2 regions of the Ruegeria sp. S84 genome follow, and region 2 is predicted to be linked to the other one. Evidence: riboswitches for the same ligand, from Rfam matches in the RefSeq annotation. Region 2 holds a riboswitch; the other holds the start of a gene.
What was found. A riboswitch is a leader RNA that binds a small molecule or an ion and turns the genes downstream of it on or off. The one in region 2 is predicted to bind cobalamin.
Positions count from the first base shown of each region.

Region 1: another riboswitch for cobalamin. It lies ahead of AC1DFB_RS17640 (hypothetical protein); the one in region 2 lies ahead of AC1DFB_RS19340 (DUF1636 family protein).

Region 1 is NZ_CM152618.1:3,521,869-3,527,756, forward strand. It holds gene AC1DFB_RS17630 (DNA polymerase III subunit gamma/tau) at 1-447, opposite strand, end outside; gene AC1DFB_RS17635 (phosphatase domain-containing protein) at 620-1,120, shown strand; gene AC1DFB_RS17640 (hypothetical protein) at 1,125-1,532, opposite strand; cobalamin riboswitch at 1,624-1,844, opposite strand; gene AC1DFB_RS17645 (alpha/beta hydrolase family protein) at 1,966-2,823, shown strand; gene rsgA (ribosome small subunit-dependent GTPase A) at 2,860-3,888, opposite strand; RNA gene ffs (signal recognition particle sRNA small type) at 4,048-4,146, opposite strand; gene AC1DFB_RS17660 (bifunctional 2',3'-cyclic-nucleotide 2'-phosphodiesterase/3'-nucleotidase) at 4,185-5,888, opposite strand, start outside.
Region 2 is NZ_JBWPVF010000001.1:128,456-134,343, reverse strand. It holds gene AC1DFB_RS19360 (LysR substrate-binding domain-containing protein) at 1-345, shown strand, start outside; gene AC1DFB_RS19355 (FecCD family ABC transporter permease) at 400-1,413, opposite strand; gene AC1DFB_RS19350 (ABC transporter substrate-binding protein) at 1,415-2,362, opposite strand; gene AC1DFB_RS19345 (ABC transporter ATP-binding protein) at 2,381-3,166, opposite strand; gene AC1DFB_RS19340 (DUF1636 family protein) at 3,163-3,519, opposite strand; cobalamin riboswitch at 3,622-3,829, opposite strand; gene AC1DFB_RS19335 (catalase family protein) at 4,088-5,155, shown strand; gene AC1DFB_RS19330 (peroxidase family protein) at 5,174-5,888, shown strand, end outside.

The DNA of each region.
Region 1 (5,888 bases), on a different replicon from region 2:
CGCGTTGAAAGCGCTGGTCGATAGCATGTGAACCTCGTCGATGATATAGATCTTGTAGCGCGCGGATGCAGCGCGATAGCGTACGCTGTCGATGATCTCGCGGATGTCATTGACACCGGTGCGGCTGGCGGCGTCCATCTCCATCACATCGACATGGCGGCCCTCCATGATGGCTACGCAGTGTTCACATTGACCGCAGGGTTCGGTGGTAGGGCCGCCGCTGCCATCGGGACCGATGCAGTTCATACCCTTGGCTATGATCCGAGCGGTCGTCGTCTTGCCGGTACCGCGGATGCCGGTCATGATGAAGGCCTGCGCGATCCGGTCCGCCTCGAAGGCGTTTTTTAGAGTGCGCACCATGGCGTCCTGACCGACCAGATCGGCAAAGGTTTCGGGGCGGTATTTGCGGGCAAGAACCTGGTAGGCGGGGCTGGGCGTCTCGGTCATGTCTGCTCTGTCGGATTCGCGTTACGCCGCAGCGTAGAGGCCCCCGCCGCCCGCGTCCACAGCCAGCCGGGACGATTTTCATTTTGGAATGCGTGGGTATGCGGCTAAAATCCACTCTATTCTATTTACTGGACCAGTATGTTGTTGGGTGAAGTTTGTTTGGGGGGAGATTATGTCGCAACTGGTGGTTTATGCGTTGCAGGTCGGCGGAGGCACCTTGGCCTTGTCCTCGATGCCTGGGCGTGGAGGAACGTATGCAGAAGACCTTGATCTTATCGCAGACTGGAAGCCCGGGCTTGTGATCTCGATGACGACTGAGGTTGAGATGATTCAGGATGGTGCGCGGAATTTTGGCGCTGATATTCAGGGGCGTGCCAGCAGATGGGTGCATTTGCCGATCGAAGATTTTGGCACGCCACCCAAGGAGATTGTGGAGCGCTGGCCCCGCGTTGGCGCGACTGCCCGTCAGGCGTTGTCAGGTGGTGGCCGTGTGCTAGTGCATTGCCGTGGTGGCTGTGGCCGATCCGGGATGGTGGTTCTGCGTCTGATGGTTGAATGCGGTGAACGGCCTGAGGCGGCATTGAAGCGATTGCGTACGGTGCGTCCTTGCGCAGTCGAGACAAATGCCCAGATGCTTTGGGCCGTTGAACCGGCCCGTGTTCAAGCCGTTTGACGGCCTAGACACCAACATGTGGCGAGATTTCGCCACCGGTATGTGGTACCAGAAGCGAAGCCTCAAGCATGGCGCACGGATGGTTCCTCAGCAGGTCAGAGGGCAGGCTGCTGAACTCGGTCCCGAACATCATGTCAGCGTAGTCATCAAGCCGGTCGATCGCAGTTTCAGGATCGGCGCCGCAGAATACGCGGATCTGATCACATTGGGCGCGAAAGCGGGCGGTACACCCCTCTGGGCAGTGCGACAGGTCTATGCTGCCTTCAATTTCGAACTCAGGTTTTGTGATCGGCTGTGCAGACGACATGGCCTGCGTCAGAGCCCGCGCCATCTGCGCCAATGCGGGGCAGGGTGCGCCAGTACGTTGGCACACGGTCGCCGTGAATTCGTGTGTTTTGGTCTTCCAGATCATCAATGCGCCCTCCGCGCGCAAGGCTAGGGCGTGGCACAGGTTGGTCGTTGCGGAGCACGATCAAACCCGTCCCGGACACCCCGCCCGAGTTTCGGTTCTACATCCGATGGCAGGTCTCCTGACTTGCGGGTCATCGCTTTGCCGACCTTCCCAGCTTTCAAGGCCAGTGGTATCTCGGCATTGCTCTCCGCTTACAGTTGCGGGGGCAGTCTCGGACTAGGTTCTTTCCGGATTTATCCGGGCAGAACCGCACCGTGTTCCCTTTTCATCCCGGCCCGATTGGGCGCGAGAACCATCGCGCCATGGCTAGCGGCTGCGCCGTGCCCGAGTCAAGAAGATTGCGTCAGGCAAGTGACGTACGGTCCAGCCACGTCAACCTTGACTTGAGGCGCTTCGGGTGAACTGATCAGTTCAGTCGGTATTGGAGGGCACCATGTTGGTCACGCAGCTGGCGGTTGTGACCGAGGATTTTCAGATCCCGTCCGACCCGGCAATGTTGTCGGCGCGGCTTTACCGTCCGGTTGCCGACCCCGAAAAGGTGGTCGTCATAAACGGTGCGACTGGGGTGCCGAGGGATTACTATCAGTACTTCGCCCGATGGCTTGCCGAAGAACAGGGCATGGCCTGCCTGACCTATGACTACCGGGATTTTGGTCACTCTTTGGTGGGTTCGCAAAAGCGGTCAAATGTCACCATGGCCGATTGGGCGTTGATCGACATTCCAGCCGCCCGGGCCGAGATGCGCCGACGGTTTCCGCAGGCCAAGCTATGGAGCATCGGTCATTCCTTGGGCGGAATGTTTGGCCCGATCCAACCCGATATCGATCAGATTGACAGGATGATCTGTGTCTGTTCGGGTCTGGTAACGCTGGCGGATCACCCTTGGCCTTATCGCGCTTTGGCGGCGTTGTTCTGGTATGGTCACGCGCCGCTGGTGGTCAAGGCGCTTGGCTACCTGCCCGGGCGGTTGGTCGGGTTTGGATCGGACCTGCCTGCCCAAGTCTATTGGCAATGGCGCAAATGGTGCACCGCCCCCAAAAGCTATGTGCCAGAGATCAGCACGACACTGCCCGCCGCCCGCTGGAAAGATTTGGGCAAACGTGTCGATCTGTTTACCTTCGCAGATGATGAAATGGTGCCGCCGGATGCTGTCTGGCGTCTTGCCGATCTCTATGGACCCAAAGCCGGGCGCCATCTGCTTGCACCAAGCGAATTCGGAGTGTCCAAGATCGGCCATATCGGTGCATTCGCAAGACGGAATGCGGCAGTCTGGCCTAGGCTGATCGCCTGATAGCGCTGGGCACCGGTAGGTCGGTGCCCAGCTTCGTTATAGCCCTTTACGGGATTTTTTCTCGTGCATCACGCTGCGCACCATCTTGCCGAAAGCCTTGTCACGGGCGCGGGCCTGCGCCACCGAAGCGGAATTGTGTTGGTCTTCGCGCCGCAGCTTGCGCCAGCGGTCCAGCCGCGCGGGATCAAGCGTACCAGCGTCGATTGCCGCCTGCACCGCACATCCGGGCTCAGACTCGTGCTGACAATCCGAGAAGCGGCAATCCAGGCTGAGGTCTGAGATGTCCGAGAACACCTCATCCAACCCCTCTTGCGCATCTAGCAGACGTAACGCGCGCATGCCGGGCGTATCGATCAGCCAACCGCCGTTGCGCATGCGATGCAAGGCGCGTGCCGTTGTCGTGTGCCTGCCGCGCGCATCGTCTTCACGGATACCTGCGGTGGCCTGATCCTGCCCCGTCATCCCGTTGGCGAGCGTCGTTTTCCCAACGCCGGATGATCCAAGCAAGGCGCTGGTTTGTCCTTTCGGACACCACGACAGAACTTGTTCGAGACCGCCGTGATCCAGCGCGTTGACCGCAAGTACCGTCAGAAACGGGGCGAGCGATTGGGCCTGATCTACATAAAGGCTCGGATCATCGCACATGTCCGACTTGGTCAGAACGACCACCGGATAGCAGCCTGCCTGATGCGCCAGCGCAAGATACCGCTCCAAACGTGGCAGATTGAAATCGGCGTTGCAGGAACTGACGATGAACAGCACATCAACATTTGCAGCGATCAGCTGCGCCGCTGCCCCTGTACCTGCGGCCCGGCGCTGCAGCAGGCTGCGCCGGTCCAGCACGCGGCGTATGCGTTTGTTTTCATCCGCCAGAACCCAATCCCCAACGGCATATGCGCCGGTTGATTGATCCAGAGATAACAAAGGCGATTCACCTTCAGGGCTCAGCCCGATCAGTCGATCCCGGTGTACGGCCGAGATGCGATACGGTAGAAGTGACGGATCAGCCGTATGCTGAGCCGCGAAATGAGAGGACCATCCGAGGTCCGATAAGGAAAGTAACATTGGTCTGCCTGTGATCAGAAACAGCAATCCCGCCGGATGGCAATCGCGCATCCGCTGGTGATGTGTTCAGGCAGTCAGTTGATCGGAAAGGATCAGAACCGGTCTGCCCGAAGGGAATTTGCTACAATCATAAACGCCCTCCTGCGGCTGATGGGTTCTAAGTGAGAGGTTGGACATCGACCCAAGCGGGGCTCGTTGTGGCTGCTTCCTTCCGGACCTGACCAGGTTGGCGAGGCGCTCGCCCGCGCCAACCTCTCAAAGCCGATATAGGTGCATCCCCTGAAAATGGCAACCCGTCAGAAGGTCAGATGAATACGCATGAAACCATCCGCATCGTCGGGCAGAATGCGTGGATGATACTCAGCAAGCTCTGCAACATGGTGTAGCGCGCGCGGCCCCGTTGTCAGGATCGCGCCCTGCCTTTGGTTTGGTACAAAAGAAAAGGGGCGCGGTGCATGCGCGAGTGGGTCGGCGGGCAATGTGCCCGCGACGTATTTGCATAGAATATCCTGTATGCTGATCTGAGGCAGGTCAATCATACGGGCTTGTCGCGCAATTGGAAAATGACCACCGCCATTGGCGCGGTAGTTATTGGTGGCGACAAGGAAACTCTGGTCAGGCGCAATCGGCTGCCCATCGAATTCCAGGTTGCGTATGCGGGAAAATGCCGGATCAATCACTCGACCGAGCGTATCGAACCGCGCCGGTTGCGAAAGATCGATCTGGTAGGTGACGCCATGCAGGACATCGAAGTTGAAGCCTGTGCGCTGAGGATCGGCAAGATCGATCGGGGCGTCTGATCCAAGTTGATGGAACAGCCCGGCTGACATCTCAAGCCAGTCCCGAATCTGAGAACCTGAGGCCAGCACCGCGCGCAATTCATTAGGAAAGACACTGAGATCGGCGATATGTCGAACTGAAATCTCGCCTGAGGGGATATCCGTGTAGTACTTGCTTCCTGCGCGCCCGCCGAACTTTGCCGGGGCGGCTGACGATATGATAGGCAAATCTGCCCAGTCGGTATCGACCAAATGCGGGCGTAGGGCAGCGGCCTGAGCCGCCGCAACCAAGGCCAGACCGCGATCCGGTAAGCAATATGAGAAGTAGCTGTGCAGCGTGTGTGGGATTGTGCCCACTGGCCTGGTCACCCTTTTGCGCGTCGCAGCGTGGCCGGTCGCAAACAGCTCTGTGATCCTTTGGCATTCGGGTATTTCTGTGCCCGATTGAGCGATTGCCCGCGCTTCGACATGGCTGCCTGTAATGCGCCAATCGCCGGTGGTATCTTTTTGCAGTGTCAGATCAATGATCCCAAGATGAGACCCGGCCCAACCCTGCATGACAACCGGCGTTCCATGCACAAGCCCCCGCGTACTGTCGACGAATGGATAACCATCATGCGCCTTTCCGGGCAGTGTCAGATGGGTGTGGCCTGCGACGACGGCATCAATCAGCGGCATCTCGGCCAGCGGGATGATCGCGTTTTCCATATCCGGCTCGGCCATTGCCGATCCCAGTCCGGTATGCGCAAGGGCGACAATCAGGTCGCAACCTTGCACGCTGAGATATTCAGCAGCGCGCCGCGCAGCGGCCAGAATGTCTGTTACCACGACCCGGTCCGTTAGCAGATGTGCTTCCCACTGTGCGGTTTGAGAGGGCAAAACAGAAAGAACCCCGATGCGGATTGCGGTGTCCTGTCCATTTAGTCTGACAACCCGATGCAGAATCGTGTGTGCATCCCAACCTTGTTCGGTCTGAGTGGTTTGCATATTGCTGCAAATCATTGGGCAGGCGGTTTGGCGAGCGATGCGATTGACGAGTTCCAGCCCAAATCCGAAATCGTGATTGCCCAATCCGATCGCGTCATAGTTCAACGTGTTGAACGCGCGTGGCAGGGGATGGGCGTCTGGCACGTTTTCAGCTGCCCAGTTGCCAAATGGCGTTCCCTGCAGGCTATCACCATTGTCAAACAACAGCACAAGGGCGTCATCGCGTTCAGCCTG
Region 2 (5,888 bases):
GAAGATATTGCCAGGGTCCCCCTAATTCATCTCGACGCTCCGGATACCGGCTGGACCGACTGGCGTGCCTGGACCCAGAAACTCGGCTATGAAGGCCCCCTGAATTCCGCGCATCGGGTCAACAATTACACGATCGCGCTTCAGGCCGCGCAGGACGATATGGGCGCGGTGCTGGGATGGGAGGGACTGACCTCGGAGCTGACCGCATCCGGAAAACTGGTCAGACTGTTGCCGCAAACCATCTCATCGCAACTGGATTTCTACGTGAAACTACACAACACCTCATCCGACCGCGCCAAGCTTGTGTTCAAGTGGCTCGGCCAAGCGGCTGACGGAAAGGTTTAAACTCGGCTCAGACCTGATCAGGACGAAATATCTTGTGAGCGAAGATCGAGGGCCTTACCGTTGATTTCTCGCAGTCCTGAATAAAAGCAAGAATACAAACACCGATCCGATTGAAGTTGTGACGATCCCCACCGGCAATTCCTGCGGAGCCAGCATAAGCCTGCTGAGAATGTCAGAGCCGGTCAACAAGGCAGCACCAACCATAGCGGCGGTAGGTAGAAGGTTTTTGTGCAGGGGACCTGCGATCCCGCGTGCAATATGCGGCACCATCAGACCGACAAAACCAATCACCCCGGCTACGGAAACAAACACGGCCGTTGCCAACGCTGCGGTGAAAAACATGCTGAACCGCAGACCCCGAACCGGCACACCCAGAGTAGCGGCAGTCAAATCCCCGGTCAGCAGCGCATCCAACCAGCGGCTGCGATAAAGCGAATAGCTCAGGATCAGCAGCAGACCGATGCACACCAGCGGGAACGTCTCCCAACGGGCCAGGCCCAGCCCCCCCAGCATCCAGAAGATGACAGAATGGGCGGCGCGGCTATCGCCGGCGAAAATCAGATAGTTGGTGATGGCCGAAAACAAAAATGACACAGCCAGACCCGCAAGGATCAGCTTTTCCGGTGCGCTGGTGCGAAGCCCATGAACCAGCGCCAGCACGATGCCCGACGCCACAAGACCGCCGCAAAAGGCAGCCAGAGGCAGAGTCCAGAAACCCAGAATATCTCCGGTCACGGTAATTACAAACACCGCCCCCGCTGCCGCGCCCGAGGACAGGCCGAACAGAAATGGATCGGCAAGGTCATTACGTGTGGTCGTTTGCAGCACCACGCCAACGATGCCCAGCCCGGCACCGATCACGGCTGCAAACAACGCGCGGGGCAATCGCAGGTCGAATACGATCCTATGCAGCGGCGACATCTCTCCGTCCTGCAACCCGGTACCGCGCAAGATCGCGGTGAAGGTCTCGGACAAAGGTATCGAGGTTGTGCCGTAGATTGTGGAAATCAGCAAAAGGGCGGCCAGAACGACCGCCCCCAGCAACAACGTCAGGCCCAATCGGCCCATATCAGCTCTGACCCGGATGCATCGCGCGCGCCATCTTCGAGATCGCTTCGATATTTGCCGGTCCGGGCGTCAGCTCTTCGTAGCGCAATCCGATCCAGCGTTCGTTCTTGACGGCATCAGTCTGCGACATGACGGGATGTTCCTGCAGGAACTTGAAGGTGTCCTCGGCGCCATTGCCGGTCTGATAATCCAACAAAACCAGGAATTCCGGGTTCGATGCGGCAACGGCCTCCCACGAAGTGCGGCCCCAGCTCGTGTCCATGTCATGAGTGACGTTTTCACCACCAGCGGCTGTGATCATCGCATCGGGAATCGCGAATTTACCGGCGGTAAACGGAGCATCTGCAGGACCATCCAGAAGAAAGACGCGGGGCTTGGGCAGTTCAGCAGTCTTGGCATCGATCGCTGCCAGCTGCTCTTTCCAGCCCGAGACCAGAGCCTCGGCCTTGTCTTCGACTTGCATCACCTTGCCCAAGCGCAACACATCGCCAAACAGAAGATCCATGCTGGCTTCGGGGCGATCCTTGTCCAGATGGACACAGCTTTCCGTTAGAACCAAGGTCTTGATTCCGAACGGTTCCAATGTATCTGGGGTCACATCACCACCCGGCTTCATGCCATAGTACCAACCTGCAAAGAACAGGTCGGGTTCAACCGCCACCAGGTTTTCGACGATCGGATATTTCGGCGCAAGCTCGGGGATGTCGCCGCGCAGAGCATCAAAATCAGGGCTGGTCTTGTACCAGCCGGTGATGCCGGTCAGGCCGACGATCTTGTCCTGCAGACCCAATGCAAAGGCCATATCGGTCATGTTCATGTCATGCACAACCAGGCGCTCGGGCGCGGTATCAAAAACCAGCGGTTCGCCGCAGTTGTCTACGGTGACTTCTTGCGCAGCAGCACCGCTTGCCATGGCGGTGGCCAACGCCACGGGCCAGATGTATTTCATCTCAGTGTGTTCCTTCGACTAAGTTGAGATTGTGGTTCTTCGAATATCAAGCGCCGGGATCACGCGGCCTTCGTGGAGAAAGCAGAGGAAATCAACGCCAAAAGTTTCGCGGACTCTTTCGGGTGTCAGCACCTTGTCCACCGATCCAAACTCGATCATGCGGGTCGATTTCATCAGCGCCACGTGTGTGGCGAATTCGGGGATCATGACCAGATCGTGTACGATCATGACCACGGTGATCCCAAGCTCGGCGACCAAAGACAGCATCCGCCCTTTTGCATCAGGATCCAGATGGTTGGTCGGTTCGTCCAGAAACAGCAACGAAGGGTTCTGCGCCAAAGCACGTGCGATATGGGCACGCTGACGTTCGCCTCCGGACAGTTGGGCCATGCGCTTGTCCGCGAGATTGGCGAGACCGGTCAGGTCTAAAATCCGGTCCAGCTCTTGCGCGTGGCCTTCGGCAGAGCGGTCCGCACGGATGGGTATTTGCCCCAGCGCAACATAATCGCGCAACGCCAAGCGTCCATCGGGCAGTTCCTGCTGACCTACCACTGCAATCATGCGCGCACGCTCTTTGGCGGAGAGCTGTTTCAGACTGCGTCCTTTGATCCGAACATCGCCAAGTGCCAGCGGCTCAGCGCCGCACAACAGATTGAGAAGCGTCGTTTTCCCCGCCCCGTTCGGGCCGGCGATAGCTAGAATGGAACCCTCGTCCAACTCGAACGAGACGCCCTGCAACAGGACATCTCCGTTAAGGGCATAATACTCAAGGTTTTCGGCAATCAGAAAGGGTGGCAACGTCATTGCGATGCCCCCTGTTCGATCTGCGGCATGCGCGAGAGGGTTTTATTGAACAACGCCTGCGGGCGATCAGTGGCATTTGTCCAGCCATTCGGGCTTTCACGATACTGCGCTGCAAACTCAGCCAGCGCCTGCACCTCATCCGCGGTCTGAATGCCACCAAAAAGGTATTGCGCCTTTCCTACGGCCTGGAACCCAACCGTTCTGGGACTATCGCAGCCTGCCATGCAAGACGACGCGCGGATCGCAAAACTGCGAGGTAATTTCCCAGTCAACGCATCGCAAATTTCATCAAGGGGCAGCCCTTCAGTGCAGCTTTCGCAGACTAGAATGAAATGATCAGGCGTATCTGGCATGGTCCACTCCACTTGTTTCCAAGCGCATGCGGAAGCTGCCGACAATGTAAACACGCGATTGACGCGCCATCAAAGCCTCCTTCCAGGACGCCCCGCCCCGGGTTGGTTGAACATCTGATGGCAGGTCTCCTGACTTGCGGGTCCGCGCTCGGCCAACCTTCCCGACCCTGTGGACCAGTGGCTGTTTGGCCTTGCTCACCGCTTACAGTTGCGGGGGCAGTTACGGAATTGGCACCTTTTGGCAAACCTCACCGTATTCCCTTTTCATCCCGCGGCAACACCACCGGGAACCATCAATCGACTGAGTGCCCGAGAACACCGGACACGTCAATGATAAAGTCGAAGGCACCCAACTCTGGTCGAGGATCGAGCGCCGGCAACTACGTGTCCGAAGCACCAACCGAATAGCTTGGGCTGCGCGCCGAATTTGTCTGGCTGCGGCCGTCCATAGTTGGTGTGTTTGGAAATTAGACAATCTGAGGTAAGCTGAACAAATTTAGAGGTTTAGCTTTGTCAGCACCTTACCCCTGTTTGATCATTGCCTGGGTTTATCCAAGGAGACGGTTCTTTGACACATGTTTCGCAAAACGCATTGCCGCCGGATATTGTTGATGATGTCATTGACCACAATCTCGAGGCCGTTGCACGGTGGAAAGGCCATCGCTTAAGGGCTCAGCATGGGCGCAGTCACGGGTGCGTGGCTGCAACATTCACTGTCAGAAACGATCTACCAGAACAGTTCCGTCACGGCCTGTTTGAACAGCCCGCTGCCTATTCAGCCGCACTTCGCTTTTCCAACGGCGCGCATCTGGATGACCGGAAATCGGATGCCCACGGGATGGCGATCAAGCTTTTTGACGTGCCAGGCCCCAAGCTGATCGACGCCGAGGCACTTGCGCATCTGGGGACCACACAACTCAGCGACGAGTTCGATTTCGTATTGGTCGATCAGGATGTGTTTCCCAGCTACGTCCCCGATGAATATGAGCGATTGGGCAGGCTTGTCGCCACATTACAAGCGGTCCAGCACGCGATCAAAGGGCGACGAAAATGGAGCCTTAGGTTGATCACCAAAGGGCTGCGCGCAGGATTTCGCGCCTTCCTCACTCGTGAAGGCAAGCGTCAGTTTCGCGTCGCGAGTGATTTTGCCTCGAACTATATGCACTCGCCTTTTGAGGTCCATTTCTGGTCGACAACACCGTATCGGCTGGGCCCCGATCTAACGGTCAGATACTTGGCCCGCAGCGCGAAACCAAAAATTCCGGCACATCCGGTAGACGACCCAGATGGGATCGGGCAGTGTTTGCGGCAAGACGTGGCCGATGGAGATAATCACTTCGAGCTGTGTGTGATTGAGCCCCCGCGCCCGGCCGACGAATTCGATGTGCTCGACAATCGCATCCGGTGGGCATGCGACCCGCAACCAGATGCACCTCTTGATCCGTACCATCATACCGTCACGCCCGTGGCGGATATCACGATTCCCAAAGGTGCAGAATTTGATCCGCAGAATGGAGACGCGATGAGCTTCTCGCCCTGGCGTGTCACGGCAGATCACGAACCTTTAGGACCGATTAATGCGATCCGGCTCAGAACCTATCTGAGCTTGGCCCGCGCCCGGTTCCCGAATCGATGACCAAACGGAGATGTATTGATGCTGGACGTTGATGATCTGATCAAACTCGGATTCAAGATCTCCCCACCCGTTACGAGCTATTTAGCCGCGATCAGGCTTGCAAACGCCGCGAAGATCCACCGACCGCGGCCCTATACGATGGGCGCAGACTACACGACATGGCCCGGCGTGTTTTCCCATCGCTGGATCGGTCGGCATACAACGCCAGAAGACCTCTCACCCGTCCTGCCGTCGGAAAGCGAAGTTGCTGATCTCTTTCGCCGACGGACACAAATGGATGGCAGCCCGCTTACCTTGATGTGCCCGCAAGGATCGACACTTTTGTTTATCTCGGCCGCACAATGGTTTACCGACAGTTTCCTGCGCACCTTTGGGGCGAAAGGACCGGTTGATCAGACGGATTCGAACCACGAGGTCGATCTGTGCCAAATCTACGGGCTGAACGATTTTCAGACCGACATGCTGCGCGAACGCGATCCCGATACCAATGAATTAACCCACCGGTTGGCCTTTCGTCTGGATACACAAGGCGAGATGTGGGCCCCGAAGCTGTTTCAAAAGAACCAATCCGGTGGTGTTAAGCTTGCGCCCCCCTTTGATGGCAGTCTTGCCACTGGCGAGAATTACGGAAAGCCCCTGCACGATCCATGCAAGCTGTGGAATGCGGTGAAACGGGCGCATCCGGGTCTCAGCGATCACGCGATTGACCAGCTACTGCTCGATTTTCATGCAA